3 regions of the Paenibacillus sp. FSL M7-1414 genome follow, and region 2 is predicted to be linked to each of the others. Evidence: a T-box and tRNA genes for the amino acid it is inferred to sense, from the RefSeq annotation. Region 2 holds a T-box; the other regions hold tRNA genes.
What was found. A T-box is a leader RNA that pairs with one kind of tRNA and senses whether it is charged. The one in region 2 lies ahead of leuS (leucine--tRNA ligase), so its partner is inferred to be a tRNA-Leu.
Positions count from the first base shown of each region.

Region 1: it encodes a tRNA-Leu, which carries the amino acid that the T-box ahead of leuS (leucine--tRNA ligase) is inferred to sense. The anticodon was not compared.
Region 3: it encodes a tRNA-Leu, which carries the amino acid that the T-box ahead of leuS (leucine--tRNA ligase) is inferred to sense. The anticodon was not compared.

Region 1 is NZ_JBBOOS010000001.1:5,454,536-5,458,484, forward strand. Features, by position in the region: gene MHH92_RS23820 (BofC C-terminal domain-containing protein) at 185-877, opposite strand; tRNA gene MHH92_RS23825 (tRNA-Pro) at 1,079-1,152, opposite strand; tRNA gene MHH92_RS23830 (tRNA-Leu) at 1,160-1,238, opposite strand; tRNA gene MHH92_RS23835 (tRNA-Arg) at 1,255-1,331, opposite strand; tRNA gene MHH92_RS23840 (tRNA-Gly) at 1,338-1,412, opposite strand; tRNA gene MHH92_RS23845 (tRNA-Asp) at 1,436-1,513, opposite strand; tRNA gene MHH92_RS23850 (tRNA-Met) at 1,541-1,614, opposite strand; tRNA gene MHH92_RS23855 (tRNA-Val) at 1,632-1,707, opposite strand; tRNA gene MHH92_RS23860 (tRNA-Glu) at 1,714-1,785, opposite strand; tRNA gene MHH92_RS23865 (tRNA-Asn) at 1,790-1,865, opposite strand; rRNA gene rrf (5S ribosomal RNA) at 1,955-2,071, opposite strand; rRNA gene MHH92_RS23875 (23S ribosomal RNA) at 2,146-3,949, opposite strand, start outside.
Region 2 is NZ_JBBOOS010000001.1:4,892,517-4,896,465, forward strand. Features, by position in the region: gene leuS (leucine--tRNA ligase) at 1-1,854, opposite strand, end outside; T-box leader at 1,933-2,202, opposite strand; gene MHH92_RS21315 (phosphotransferase family protein) at 2,315-3,271, opposite strand; gene MHH92_RS21320 (class I SAM-dependent DNA methyltransferase) at 3,493-3,949, opposite strand, start outside.
Region 3 is NZ_JBBOOS010000001.1:6,069,625-6,073,573, forward strand. Features, by position in the region: gene ppc (phosphoenolpyruvate carboxylase) at 1-99, opposite strand, end outside; gene MHH92_RS26505 (WGxxGxxG family protein) at 677-1,024, shown strand; tRNA gene MHH92_RS26510 (tRNA-Gly) at 1,259-1,329, opposite strand; tRNA gene MHH92_RS26515 (tRNA-Pro) at 1,340-1,413, opposite strand; tRNA gene MHH92_RS26520 (tRNA-Arg) at 1,429-1,505, opposite strand; tRNA gene MHH92_RS26525 (tRNA-Gly) at 1,514-1,588, opposite strand; tRNA gene MHH92_RS26530 (tRNA-Leu) at 1,599-1,679, opposite strand; tRNA gene MHH92_RS26535 (tRNA-Lys) at 1,686-1,761, opposite strand; tRNA gene MHH92_RS26540 (tRNA-Gln) at 1,771-1,845, opposite strand; tRNA gene MHH92_RS26545 (tRNA-Val) at 1,855-1,930, opposite strand; tRNA gene MHH92_RS26550 (tRNA-Glu) at 1,938-2,009, opposite strand; tRNA gene MHH92_RS26555 (tRNA-Thr) at 2,020-2,092, opposite strand; tRNA gene MHH92_RS26560 (tRNA-Asn) at 2,096-2,171, opposite strand; rRNA gene rrf (5S ribosomal RNA) at 2,256-2,372, opposite strand; rRNA gene MHH92_RS26570 (23S ribosomal RNA) at 2,447-3,949, opposite strand, start outside.

The DNA of each region.
Region 1 (3,949 bases), 560 kb from region 2:
TGTTTATTCGTATTTTCAACTATTTTAGTATAAACGACAAAAAGGACATCTCTTCGATGTCCTTCATCACATTCCACGTATTTTAGATTCTATCGCTTGGTTACGTAAACCACCAATGTTATTGCTATTGCCACCATCGTTTCAGTACTTCACAATTTTAATACCGTAGGTGAGGACGTTTGGATTACCCGCCATTACGGATTAAATGATGGTCTTCATCCACGGCATAGTCACTGAACGTAGAGATTACGCTATCATATTCATCCTTGTCCTGAATCCGAATACCCTGCTGTAATTGCTCGAGCACCCCTTCAGGCAAAGAACTTTCCAACGTCCCAACATCCAATTGAAAGAACGTACGAATAACCTTCTCTTCTGCAGGCTTACCCTCGTACAAATTAAGGTTCCCTACAGCATCTATGCTGATATAAGCCTGCTGTTTACAAAGCGGTGAAAGGTCATCTACACGTTGCTTCAGATGCAACTCATCTGATGTTCCAACGGTAGCATCCCATTCCGGATGTTGAGCTAGTAACATCTTCAACTGCGGTCTAGCCATCTTGCCTAACTGCTCTGTCTCCACTCCGCAGATGTACTGTGTTTCCAAAACCACACTTGTTAAATGATCCGGATCAGAATCAAGTTGCTCTACTAACGCCTGAATCTCCTGTTCAGATCTTGTTTCCTGCGTAACAGGCCCCAACACACTGGTTGCCTCACTAAAATTAGTTGTCAGCAAACGCTCAATCGCCGATGAGATGGACAACCCGCTGTAAGCCAATATCGTAACTGCAAGCAAAGCCGCCGTCATCCATACTGTTCGTTTCCACCTTCGCCAGCGTCTCTTGAATTGTTTTCTGAAGTTAAACGTGTTCACATGAACCCCTTCTATCACTTTTTAAACCTATTGTGACCTAAAGATTGAGACTTTATGCACAACTAACTTGTTGACTGAAGAAGGAACACGCATGTGTTAGCTTAGAGAATTTGTCATAGTTAATATCGAACCTGCATTTATAGAATCTTATATAGATAAATATAAAAAACACTATCTATAATTAGATAGTGTTTTTAGAGATCGGGATGACACGATTTGAACATGCGACCCCCTGGTCCCAAACCAGGTGCTCTACCAAGCTGAGCTACATCCCGTTATATATACCGGCGAGAGGACTCGAACCTCCACGGTTTCCCACTCGATTTTGAGTCGAGCGCGTCTGCCATTCCGCCACGCCGGCAAATTTGAAGTTATAATGGCGCGCCCTGAGAGATTCGAACTCCCGGCCTTTTGATTCGTAGTCAAACGCTCTATCCAGCTGAGCTAAGGGCGCAAATATTGGAGCGGAAGACGGGAATCGAACCCGCGACCCTCGCCTTGGCAAGGCGATGCTCTACCGCTGAGCCACTTCCGCACACGGTATTATTAATATAAAAATGGCGGAACCGACGGGATTCGAACCCGCGATCTCCTGCGTGACAGGCAGGCATGTTAGGCCAACTACACCACGGTTCCAGATCACTTTCTCAAAGGAAAGTATAATTGCGGGGGCAGGATTTGAACCTGCGGCCTTCGGGTTATGAGCCCGACGAGCTACCGGGCTGCTCCACCCCGCGTCGTTATAAAGTTTATATGGTGGAGGCTGAGGGGATCGAACCCCCGACCCTCTGCTTGTAAGGCAGATGCTCTCCCAGCTGAGCTAAGCCTCCATAATATGACCCGTAGGGGATTCGAACCCCTGTTACCTCCGTGAAAGGGAGGTGTCTTAACCCCTTGACCAACGGGCCTTAATGGCTCCCCGAACAGGGCTCGAACCTGTGACAACTCGATTAACAGTCGAGTGCTCTACCAACTGAGCTATCAGGGAATATATGCATATGCATTTGCAGTGCAAATGCAATTCATCGTACAACATCAACATGCAGAGCCTGTTTTCTATGTATGATGAAAGAGTTCGCTTGGCGGCGTCCTACTCTCCCAGGACCCTGCGGTCCAAGTACCATCGGCGCTAGAGGGCTTAACGGTCGTGTTCGGGATGGGTACGTGTGGAACCCCTCCGCCATCGCCACCAAACGCGTAGCTTACATTTCAGAGATCGTTCTCTGAAAACTAGATTCGAAACGAAACATGCGAATTATCACTTGCTATTGGATAAGCCCTCGACCGATTAGTACTGGTCAGCTCCATGCATTGCTGCACTTCCACCCCCAGCCTATCTACCTCGTCGTCTTCAAGGGGTCTTACATACTGGGAAATCTCATCTTGAGGGGGGCTTCACGCTTAGATGCTTTCAGCGTTTATCCCGTCCGTACATAGCTACCCAGCGGTGCTCCTGGCGGAACAACTGGTACACCAGCGGTACGTCCATCCCGGTCCTCTCGTACTAAGGACAGCTCCTCTCAAATTTCCTACGCCCACGACAGATAGGGACCGAACTGTCTCACGACGTTCTGAACCCAGCTCGCGTACCGCTTTAATGGGCGAACAGCCCAACCCTTGGGACCTACTTCAGCCCCAGGATGCGATGAGCCGACATCGAGGTGCCAAACCTCCCCGTCGATGTGGACTCTTGGGGGAGATAAGCCTGTTATCCCCAGGGTAGCTTTTATCCGTTGAGCGATGGCCCTTCCATGCGGTACCACCGGATCACTAAGCCCGACTTTCGTCCCTGCTCGACTTGTAGGTCTCGCAGTCAAGCTCCCTTATGCCTTTGCACTCTTCGAATGATTTCCAACCATTCTGAGGGAACCTTTGGGCGCCTCCGTTACTCTTTAGGAGGCGACCGCCCCAGTCAAACTGCCCACCTGACACTGTCCCCGCACCGGATTACGGTACCAGGTTAGAACCTAGATACGATCAGGGTGGTATCCCAACGTTGCCTCCACGCAAGCTGGCGCTCACGTTTCAAAGGCTCCCACCTATCCTGTACAGATCGTACCCAAATTCAATATCAAGCTGCAGTAAAGCTCCATGGGGTCTTTCCGTCTTGTCGCGGGTAACCTGCATCTTCACAGGTATTAAAATTTCACCGGATCTCTCGTTGAGACAGCGCCCAAGTCGTTACGCCATTCGTGCGGGTCAGAATTTACCTGACAAGGAATTTCGCTACCTTAGGACCGTTATAGTTACGGCCGCCGTTTACTGGGGCTTCGGTTCACAGCTTCGGATTGCTCCTAACCACTCCCCTTAACCTTCCAGCACCGGGCAGGCGTCAGCCCGTATACTTCGCCTTACGGCTTCGCACAGACCTGTGTTTTTGCTAAACAGTCGCTTGGGCCTTTTCACTGCGGCCCCCTCGTGCTATTCACACTACCGGGGCACCCCTTCTCCCGAAGTTACGGGGTCATTTTGCCGAGTTCCTTAACGAGAGTTCTTCCGCGCGCCTTAGAATACTCTTCTCGCCTACCTGTGTCGGTTTGCGGTACGGGCACCTTCACCTGGCTAGAGGCTTTTCTTGGCAGTGTGAGATCATGACCTTCGCTACTATAATTTTCGCTCCCCATCACAGCTCAGCCTTACAATGTGCGGATTTGCCTACACATCAGCCTTACTGCTTAGACGGACATCCATCAGTCCGCGTCACTACCCTACTGCGTCCCCCCATTGCTCATAACGGCTTACGGTGGTACAGGAATTTCGACCTGTTGTCCTTCGACTACGCCTTTCGGCCTCGCCTTAGGTCCCGACTTACCCTGAGCGGACGAGCCTTCCTCAGGAACCCTTAGGCTTTCGGCGGATCAGATTCTCACTGATCTTTTCGTTACTCATACCGGCATTCTCACTTGTATAATGTCCAGCGCTCCTTACGGTACACCTTCAACCCTTATACAACGCTCCCCTACCCCTGATGCAAAGCATCAAGCCATAGCTTCGGTGGTGTGTTTAGCCCCGTTACATTTTCGGCGCAGAGTCACTCGACCAGTGAGCTATTACGCACTCTTTCAATGGTGG
Region 2 (3,949 bases):
TTCCAATGGTCCCATGAACATCTCGTACAGACGCAATGTATCTGCACCGAATTCATTCACGATTTCATCCGGGTTAATGACATTACCACGAGATTTACTCATTTTCTCATTATTGGTACCCAGGATCATACCTTGGTTGACCAGTTTGTGGAAAGGCTCTTTGGTCTCCACAACACCCAGATCATACAGCACTTTGTGCCAGAAACGAGCGTACAGCAAGTGAAGTACGGCGTGCTCTGCTCCGCCAATGTACAGATCAACTGGCAGCCACTGCTGCTGTTTCTCCTTGGAGATCAGTTCCTTGTCATTGCGCGGATCGATAAAGCGCAGGTAATACCAGCAGCTACCCGCCCATTGTGGCATGGTATTGGTCTCGCGACGTGCCTTCATTCCCGTTTCCGGATCTACCGTATTCACCCACTCCGTAACATTCGCCAGTGGTGATTCTCCTGTACCCGAAGGTTTGATCTGGTCGATATCAGGCAGCAGCAGTGGAAGTTGATCCTCAGGTACTGTCTTCATCGTTCCGTCTTCCAGATGCAGAATCGGGATTGGCTCACCCCAGTAACGCTGACGGCTGAACAGCCAATCGCGCAGACGATAGGTCACTTTCCCTTGTCCTTTACCGTTCTCTTCCAACCAAGCAATCATCTTGGCAACCGCTTCTTCATTATTCAGTCCGTTCAAGAAATCGGAATTCACATGTGCGCCATCACCCGAATATGCCTCTTGTGTAACGTCTCCACCTTGAATAACCTCGATGATATCCAGACCGAACTGCTTCGCAAATTCCCAGTCACGCGCATCATGACCCGGAACTGCCATAACCGCACCTGTGCCGTAACCTGCAAGAACGTAATCAGCAATCCAGATCGGCAGTTTTGCACCATTAACAGGGTTGATTGCATAAGCGCCAGTGAATACACCTGTTTTGTCTTTGGCCAAATCTGTACGTTCCAGATCACTCTTACGAGAAGCCTGCTCCTGATAAGCCTGAATCGCTTCACGTTGGTCATCGGTTGTAATTGCTTCTACCAATTCATGTTCTGGAGCAAGTACTGCAAAGCTCGCACCGAACAATGTGTCCGCACGGGTAGTGAACACCTTGATAACTTCCTCGCGACCCTCAATGGCAAATACAACTTCCGCACCTGTTGATTTACCGATCCAGTTGCGCTGCATATCCTTGATGCTTTCAGACCAATCCAGCTCTTCCAGGTCTTCCAACAGACGCTCTGCATACTCGGTAATTCTCAGAACCCATTGACGCATCGGTTTGCGTACAACCGGATGTCCACCACGTTCACTCTTGCCATCAATAACCTCTTCATTAGCAAGTACCGTTCCAAGGGCTTCACACCAGTTAACTGCAACTTCATCCACATAAGCCAAGCCTTTATTGTACAGCTGAATAAAGATCCATTGTGTCCATTTATAGTATTCAGGGTCCGTTGTGCTGATCTCACGATCCCAGTCATAGGAGAAACCAAGCGATTTGATCTGGCGACGGAAATTGTCAATATTACGGAATGTAATATCTCGTGGATGTTCACCTGTATCCAGTGCATGCTGCTCAGCAGGCAGACCGAAAGCATCCCAACCCATTGGGTGCAATACGTTGTAACCGCGCATACGTTTGTAACGGGAAACGATATCCGTTGCCGTATATCCTTCCGGGTGACCTACGTGCAGACCTGAACCGGATGGATAAGGGAACATATCCAGTGCATAAAATTTCGGTTTAGCAGGGTCCTCACCCGTTTTAAACGTTTTATTTGCATCCCAATATTGCTGCCAACTTTTTTCCATGACTTGTGGCTGATAGCCGTGTTTCGGCTGGTTATTCTCACTCATCTATTGTTCCTCCTTCAGGTTATTCACTTTAGCTTTAATTGCAACAAAAAAACCTCAGCATCCCGTAGCGTTTGCAGCGCTAGGGACGAGAGGTTGAATTCCCGTGGTACCACCCTAGTTAGTGGACGAACGTGCTTCGTCATCCACTCCCTTTGGACCTGTAACGGCGGTTAACCGATGCGGATTTCCATTCCTGAACCCAAGCTTTATACAAGCAGGTTAAACAGAATGGTGTAATCACCGCATTTCTCCAAGGCGAGTTCGCAAATCACTGTCAACCGGCTTGCACCAACCGCCGGCTCTCTGTTATGTACAGGAATTACTACTGATCCTTATCATCGAAATATGTATACAATATCGGGACCATTATATAAAAAAGCAAGCCCAAAGTCAATATTACACGTTATAATGACCCTTTTAAGTCACACGGTTCGTACCGTTCAATAATACTCGTTGCTGTTCAGGATAACCGAAAACGCTCAATGCCTTCCTCCAGATTATGAATGGTCCAATTCACATGTTCCTGATTATCATATTGACGATAAGCGCACTCAATGCGCAGCACCAGATCAAAGTACAAGTCATAGAGACTTCTTCTTTTCAGCTCACTTTCAGTCGTAATCTCATGCCCATACCCTTTCACAAAACCGGGTGTATAGTTAAAATGACTGAAATAATGCTCCATCAGAGGATCTGCCCACAGTGAACGTTCAAAATCAATAATCGCTGTGATACGACCTTTGTCTACTAGAACATTGCCATCCCACAGATCCCAACTCACAAGAACAGGTTCTTTTACATCGTCCAGCACATCCGATTTCTCTTCAATCAAGCGTCTCAATTCAGGATAATCGATTGAAAATTTAATTCCGGCTTCTTCCCCGTCGGTAAGAATATCATCCATCAGATTCATAAATGCTTCTTTCCATGTGGAATATTGCTGTTTTTGCTCCGAGAAATATCCAAACTTCTCGCCTTTGATTTCATTAATTCGACGATTGTACCGACCGAGCTGGTGTTCAATGGCCTCCTGCTCTTCCGCAGAATATTGATCCTTGACCTGATTATAGGGTGTTCCAGACATGTACTCCATGATAAAATAACGCGCTGAAGCCATAGTTAACGAATCATCATAAGCCAGCACTTGGGGTACGGGAACATCCTGTAGCTCCGTGATGAGGCGTAGTGCCTCAACCTCAGCAATCATGAGATCCTGCTCACAGCGCATCAGATTTGTCGAAGCCGACGGTGCAATTTTGAGTACCACTCGCTGTGCGTCACTCAGTGTAATGAGATATGCATGATTGGCCCAGCCATCCACCATTTCCTTGTAGTCCTGTATACTTGCAGAGAAATGCTGCTCTATTATGGCATTCAACTGTTCTGACGAAAGTCTTGTTTTATATGTACTTTCCATTTCTACACCTCACATTGACAATTGATTTATCTTCTCAGAAAACGCTTTCTATCCGACTATTATCGCCTTCTTTACTTTAACTGGCAATACTTTTTGTCACGTCGTTATGTCTTTTCTTGCATTCCTTTACCCTATTTAAGACTATTGCTATTCATTCTCCATAAAAAATCAAACAAAAAACTGCCCTTATGCACCATAAGGACAGTTCTCATTATTCGCTCTTACTTCACAGCCACGTAGAACAAGCGCTGTGCACTGTCTCCGGCCTCTTTCCATTCAAAATCCGCATATACCTTCACGTCTTTAAAACCTGCCTTGGATAACTCCAGCTTCATCCAGTCCGGATTATATGCACGCTGGACATGAACTTCTTCAAACCGCTGATACATATCCTTATTACCATCATCCACACGCGAAAAAATACTGAGATGATGTTCAATCTCACAGCGATCCTGGTCCAGATCACAAGTCCAAATATAAGATACGGAGCGCTCATCCAGTACAAAAGGCTGCTCCTCATCATAACGAATAAGGGTATTGGGATGATGCACATCAAACAGGAACGTTCCACCAGGCTTCAGCATTTCGTATGTCCGCTGGAAAGTACGAACGACATCTTCTTGTTCAAGCAAATAATTAACACAATCACAGAAAGATATCACCGAATCCACAGGTTCC
Region 3 (3,949 bases), 1.2 Mb from region 2:
GACAAGAACTTCTCCGAGTATATTGCCCAGGAACCGCACGTCTCTACGAAGCAGGTTGTTGGATTGGCTTTTGCTGGCGGTTACCATAGTTTCAGTCATGCTTATCCTCCCATCTGATCGTTCCATTCGTACACGTAAATTTGACACCTTCATAACATCATACAATAAAATGGTACGAAAATCTTTATTTTTCTACTAGAAAAAATGGGGATTATCCCCGATTTACAGCATAAAAACACGCTTTTTTATTCATTTTCTTGTTCTGCTTCATTTAATGGTCATATGCTGTCGCATGATACCTTTTTCACGTACTTTACATAAATCATATGTCTCATACCTATACTTAAAAATTCATAAATATACAGTTCTTTTAGATATGATCCCATGTACCTGATATTAAGGTTAAACCGCATAATTTCATTGTTTGAGAACAGATGATATACAAAGAAACATGACCGGCAAAGCAAGCTTTTGTATACTTTACCACAGTGACGCAATAAATTAAAGATGTAATTATAATTTTCTTCCCACTACAGTCTGCTTACTAGGCAAGTTTCTTATGTATGTTGTTATTCAATTGGACTCAAAGGTATATCTTAACAGACTATTTCTACATATTGTACTTGTCTTCTTGGGCAGATTAATCTGTAGCTCTTACTAAAAAGGAGGAATCCACATGATGAAGAAAGGTACAACAATTATTGCTTCTGTGCTTCTGGTGGCCGCGATGGCTGGCCCTGCTGCTGCTGATGGTCATATGTCCAAAGGAATGGATACAACCGGCTCACGTGTCCGGTCTTATCAGGACACCAACTATATGGACCGCACAAACACTAATTCTAACATGAATATGAACATGGATGGAAACTACCGCAACAATGGTGACTATCGTACCAACAATGTTCGGGCAAACGCCACAACAACCGACCGTGACAACGGCATGGATTGGGGCTGGCTTGGTTTGTTGGGACTGCTTGGATTAGCTGGCATGCGTAAAAGAGTGACGGACCACAACGAACGTTAAATTGTGCGCTCTTCACTATACAATAGCTGCTGCGTCTTAGAGGCAGCTCATCCACAAAGATAAACAGAAGAGCCAAGACCTCCCTATTTGGATAGTAAAGGGGTCTTGGCTCTTTTTTAAATAAACCTGTATTATACTTTACATAAATTATAATATAAAATAACTGCTGATTATTTCGTTAAATAAAATAAAAAAGCCTCTGCATCTGCAAAGGCTCTTTCATTATATTCTGTAAGCGGGTGATGGGAATCGAACCCACGCTATTAGCTTGGAAGGCTAAAGTTCTACCATTGAACTACACCCGCATAACAACAATCGGGATGACACGATTTGAACATGCGACCCCCTGGTCCCAAACCAGGTGCTCTACCAAGCTGAGCTACATCCCGATACTAAAAAAATAATGGCGCGCCCTGAGAGATTCGAACTCCCGGCCTTTTGATTCGTAGTCAAACGCTCTATCCAGCTGAGCTAAGGGCGCAAAAATATTGGAGCGGAAGACGGGAATCGAACCCGCGACCCTCGCCTTGGCAAGGCGATGCTCTACCGCTGAGCCACTTCCGCAAATAAAGGATGCGCGTGGAGGGACTTGAACCCCCACGTCAAAGACGCTAGATCCTAAGTCTAGTGCGTCTGCCAATTCCGCCACACGCGCATATGATGGTGAGTCATGAAGGGCTCGAACCTTCGACACCCTGATTAAAAGTCAGGTGCTCTACCAACTGAGCTAATGACTCATACTAAAATGGCTGGGGATATAGGATTTGAACCTATGCATGACGGAGTCAAAGTCCGTTGCCTTACCGCTTGGCTAATCCCCAATAAAAATATGGTGGAGGCTGAGGGGATCGAACCCCCGACCCTCTGCTTGTAAGGCAGATGCTCTCCCAGCTGAGCTAAGCCTCCAACTATATGACCCGTAGGGGATTCGAACCCCTGTTACCTCCGTGAAAGGGAGGTGTCTTAACCCCTTGACCAACGGGCCCCATTTCCAAAGCTCTCAACCGGGATCGAACCGGTGACCTCATCCTTACCATGGATGCACTCTACCTACTGAGCTATGAGAGCAAATGGCTCCCCGAACAGGGCTCGAACCTGTGACAACTCGATTAACAGTCGAGTGCTCTACCAACTGAGCTATCAGGGAATAATATGCATTTGCAGGGCAAATGCAATTCATCGTACAACGTCCACATGCAGAGCCTGTTTTCTATGTATGATGAAAGAGTTCGCTTGGCGGCGTCCTACTCTCCCAGGACCCTGCGGTCCAAGTACCATCGGCGCTAGAGGGCTTAACGGTCGTGTTCGGGATGGGTACGTGTGGAACCCCTCCGCCATCGCCACCAAACGCGTAGCTTACATTTCAGAGATCGTTCTCTGAAAACTAGATTCGAAACGAAACATGCGAATTATCACTTGCTATTGGATAAGCCCTCGACCGATTAGTACTGGTCAGCTCCATGCATTGCTGCACTTCCACCCCCAGCCTATCTACCTCGTCGTCTTCAAGGGGTCTTACATACTGGGAAATCTCATCTTGAGGGGGGCTTCACGCTTAGATGCTTTCAGCGTTTATCCCGTCCGTACATAGCTACCCAGCGGTGCTCCTGGCGGAACAACTGGTACACCAGCGGTACGTCCATCCCGGTCCTCTCGTACTAAGGACAGCTCCTCTCAAATTTCCTACGCCCACGACAGATAGGGACCGAACTGTCTCACGACGTTCTGAACCCAGCTCGCGTACCGCTTTAATGGGCGAACAGCCCAACCCTTGGGACCTACTTCAGCCCCAGGATGCGATGAGCCGACATCGAGGTGCCAAACCTCCCCGTCGATGTGGACTCTTGGGGGAGATAAGCCTGTTATCCCCAGGGTAGCTTTTATCCGTTGAGCGATGGCCCTTCCATGCGGTACCACCGGATCACTAAGCCCGACTTTCGTCCCTGCTCGACTTGTAGGTCTCGCAGTCAAGCTCCCTTATGCCTTTGCACTCTTCGAATGATTTCCAACCATTCTGAGGGAACCTTTGGGCGCCTCCGTTACTCTTTAGGAGGCGACCGCCCCAGTCAAACTGCCCACCTGACACTGTCCCCGCACCGGATTACGGTACCAGGTTAGAACCTAGATACGATCAGGGTGGTATCCCAACGTTGCCTCCATGCAAGCTGGCGCTCACACTTCAAAGGCTCCCACCTATCCTGTACAGATCGTACCCAAATTCAATATCAAGCTGCAGTAAAGCTCCATGGGGTCTTTCCGTCTTGTCGCGGGTAACCTGCATCTTCACAGGTATTAAAATTTCACCGGATCTCTCGTTGAGACAGCGCCCAAGTCGTTACGCCATTCGTGCGGGTCAGAATTTACCTGACAAGGAATTTCGCTACCTTAGGACCGTTATAGTTACGGCCGCCGTTTACTGGGGCTTCGGTTCACAGCTTCGGGATTGCTCCCTAACCACTCCCCTTAACCTTCCAGCACCGGGCAGGCGTCAGCCCGTATACTTCGCCTTACGGCTTCGCACAGACCTGTGTTTTTGCTAAACAGTCGCTTGGGCCTTTTCACTGCGGCCCCCTCGTGCTATTCACACTACCGGGGCACCCCTTCTCCCGAAGTTACGGGGTCATTTTGCCGAGTTCCTTAACGAGAGTTCTTCCGCGCGCCTTAGAATACTCTTCTCGCCTACCTGTGTCGGTTTGCGGTACGGGCACCTTCACCTGGCTAGAGGCTTTTCTTGGCAGTGTGAGATCATGACCTTCGCTACTATAATTTTCGCTCCCCATCACAGCTCAGCCTTACAATGTGCGGATTTGCCTACACATCAGCCTTACTGCTTAGACGGACATCCATCAGTCCGCGTCACTACCCTACTGCGTCCCCCCATTGCTCATAACGGCTTACGGTGGTACAGGAATTTCGACCTGTTGT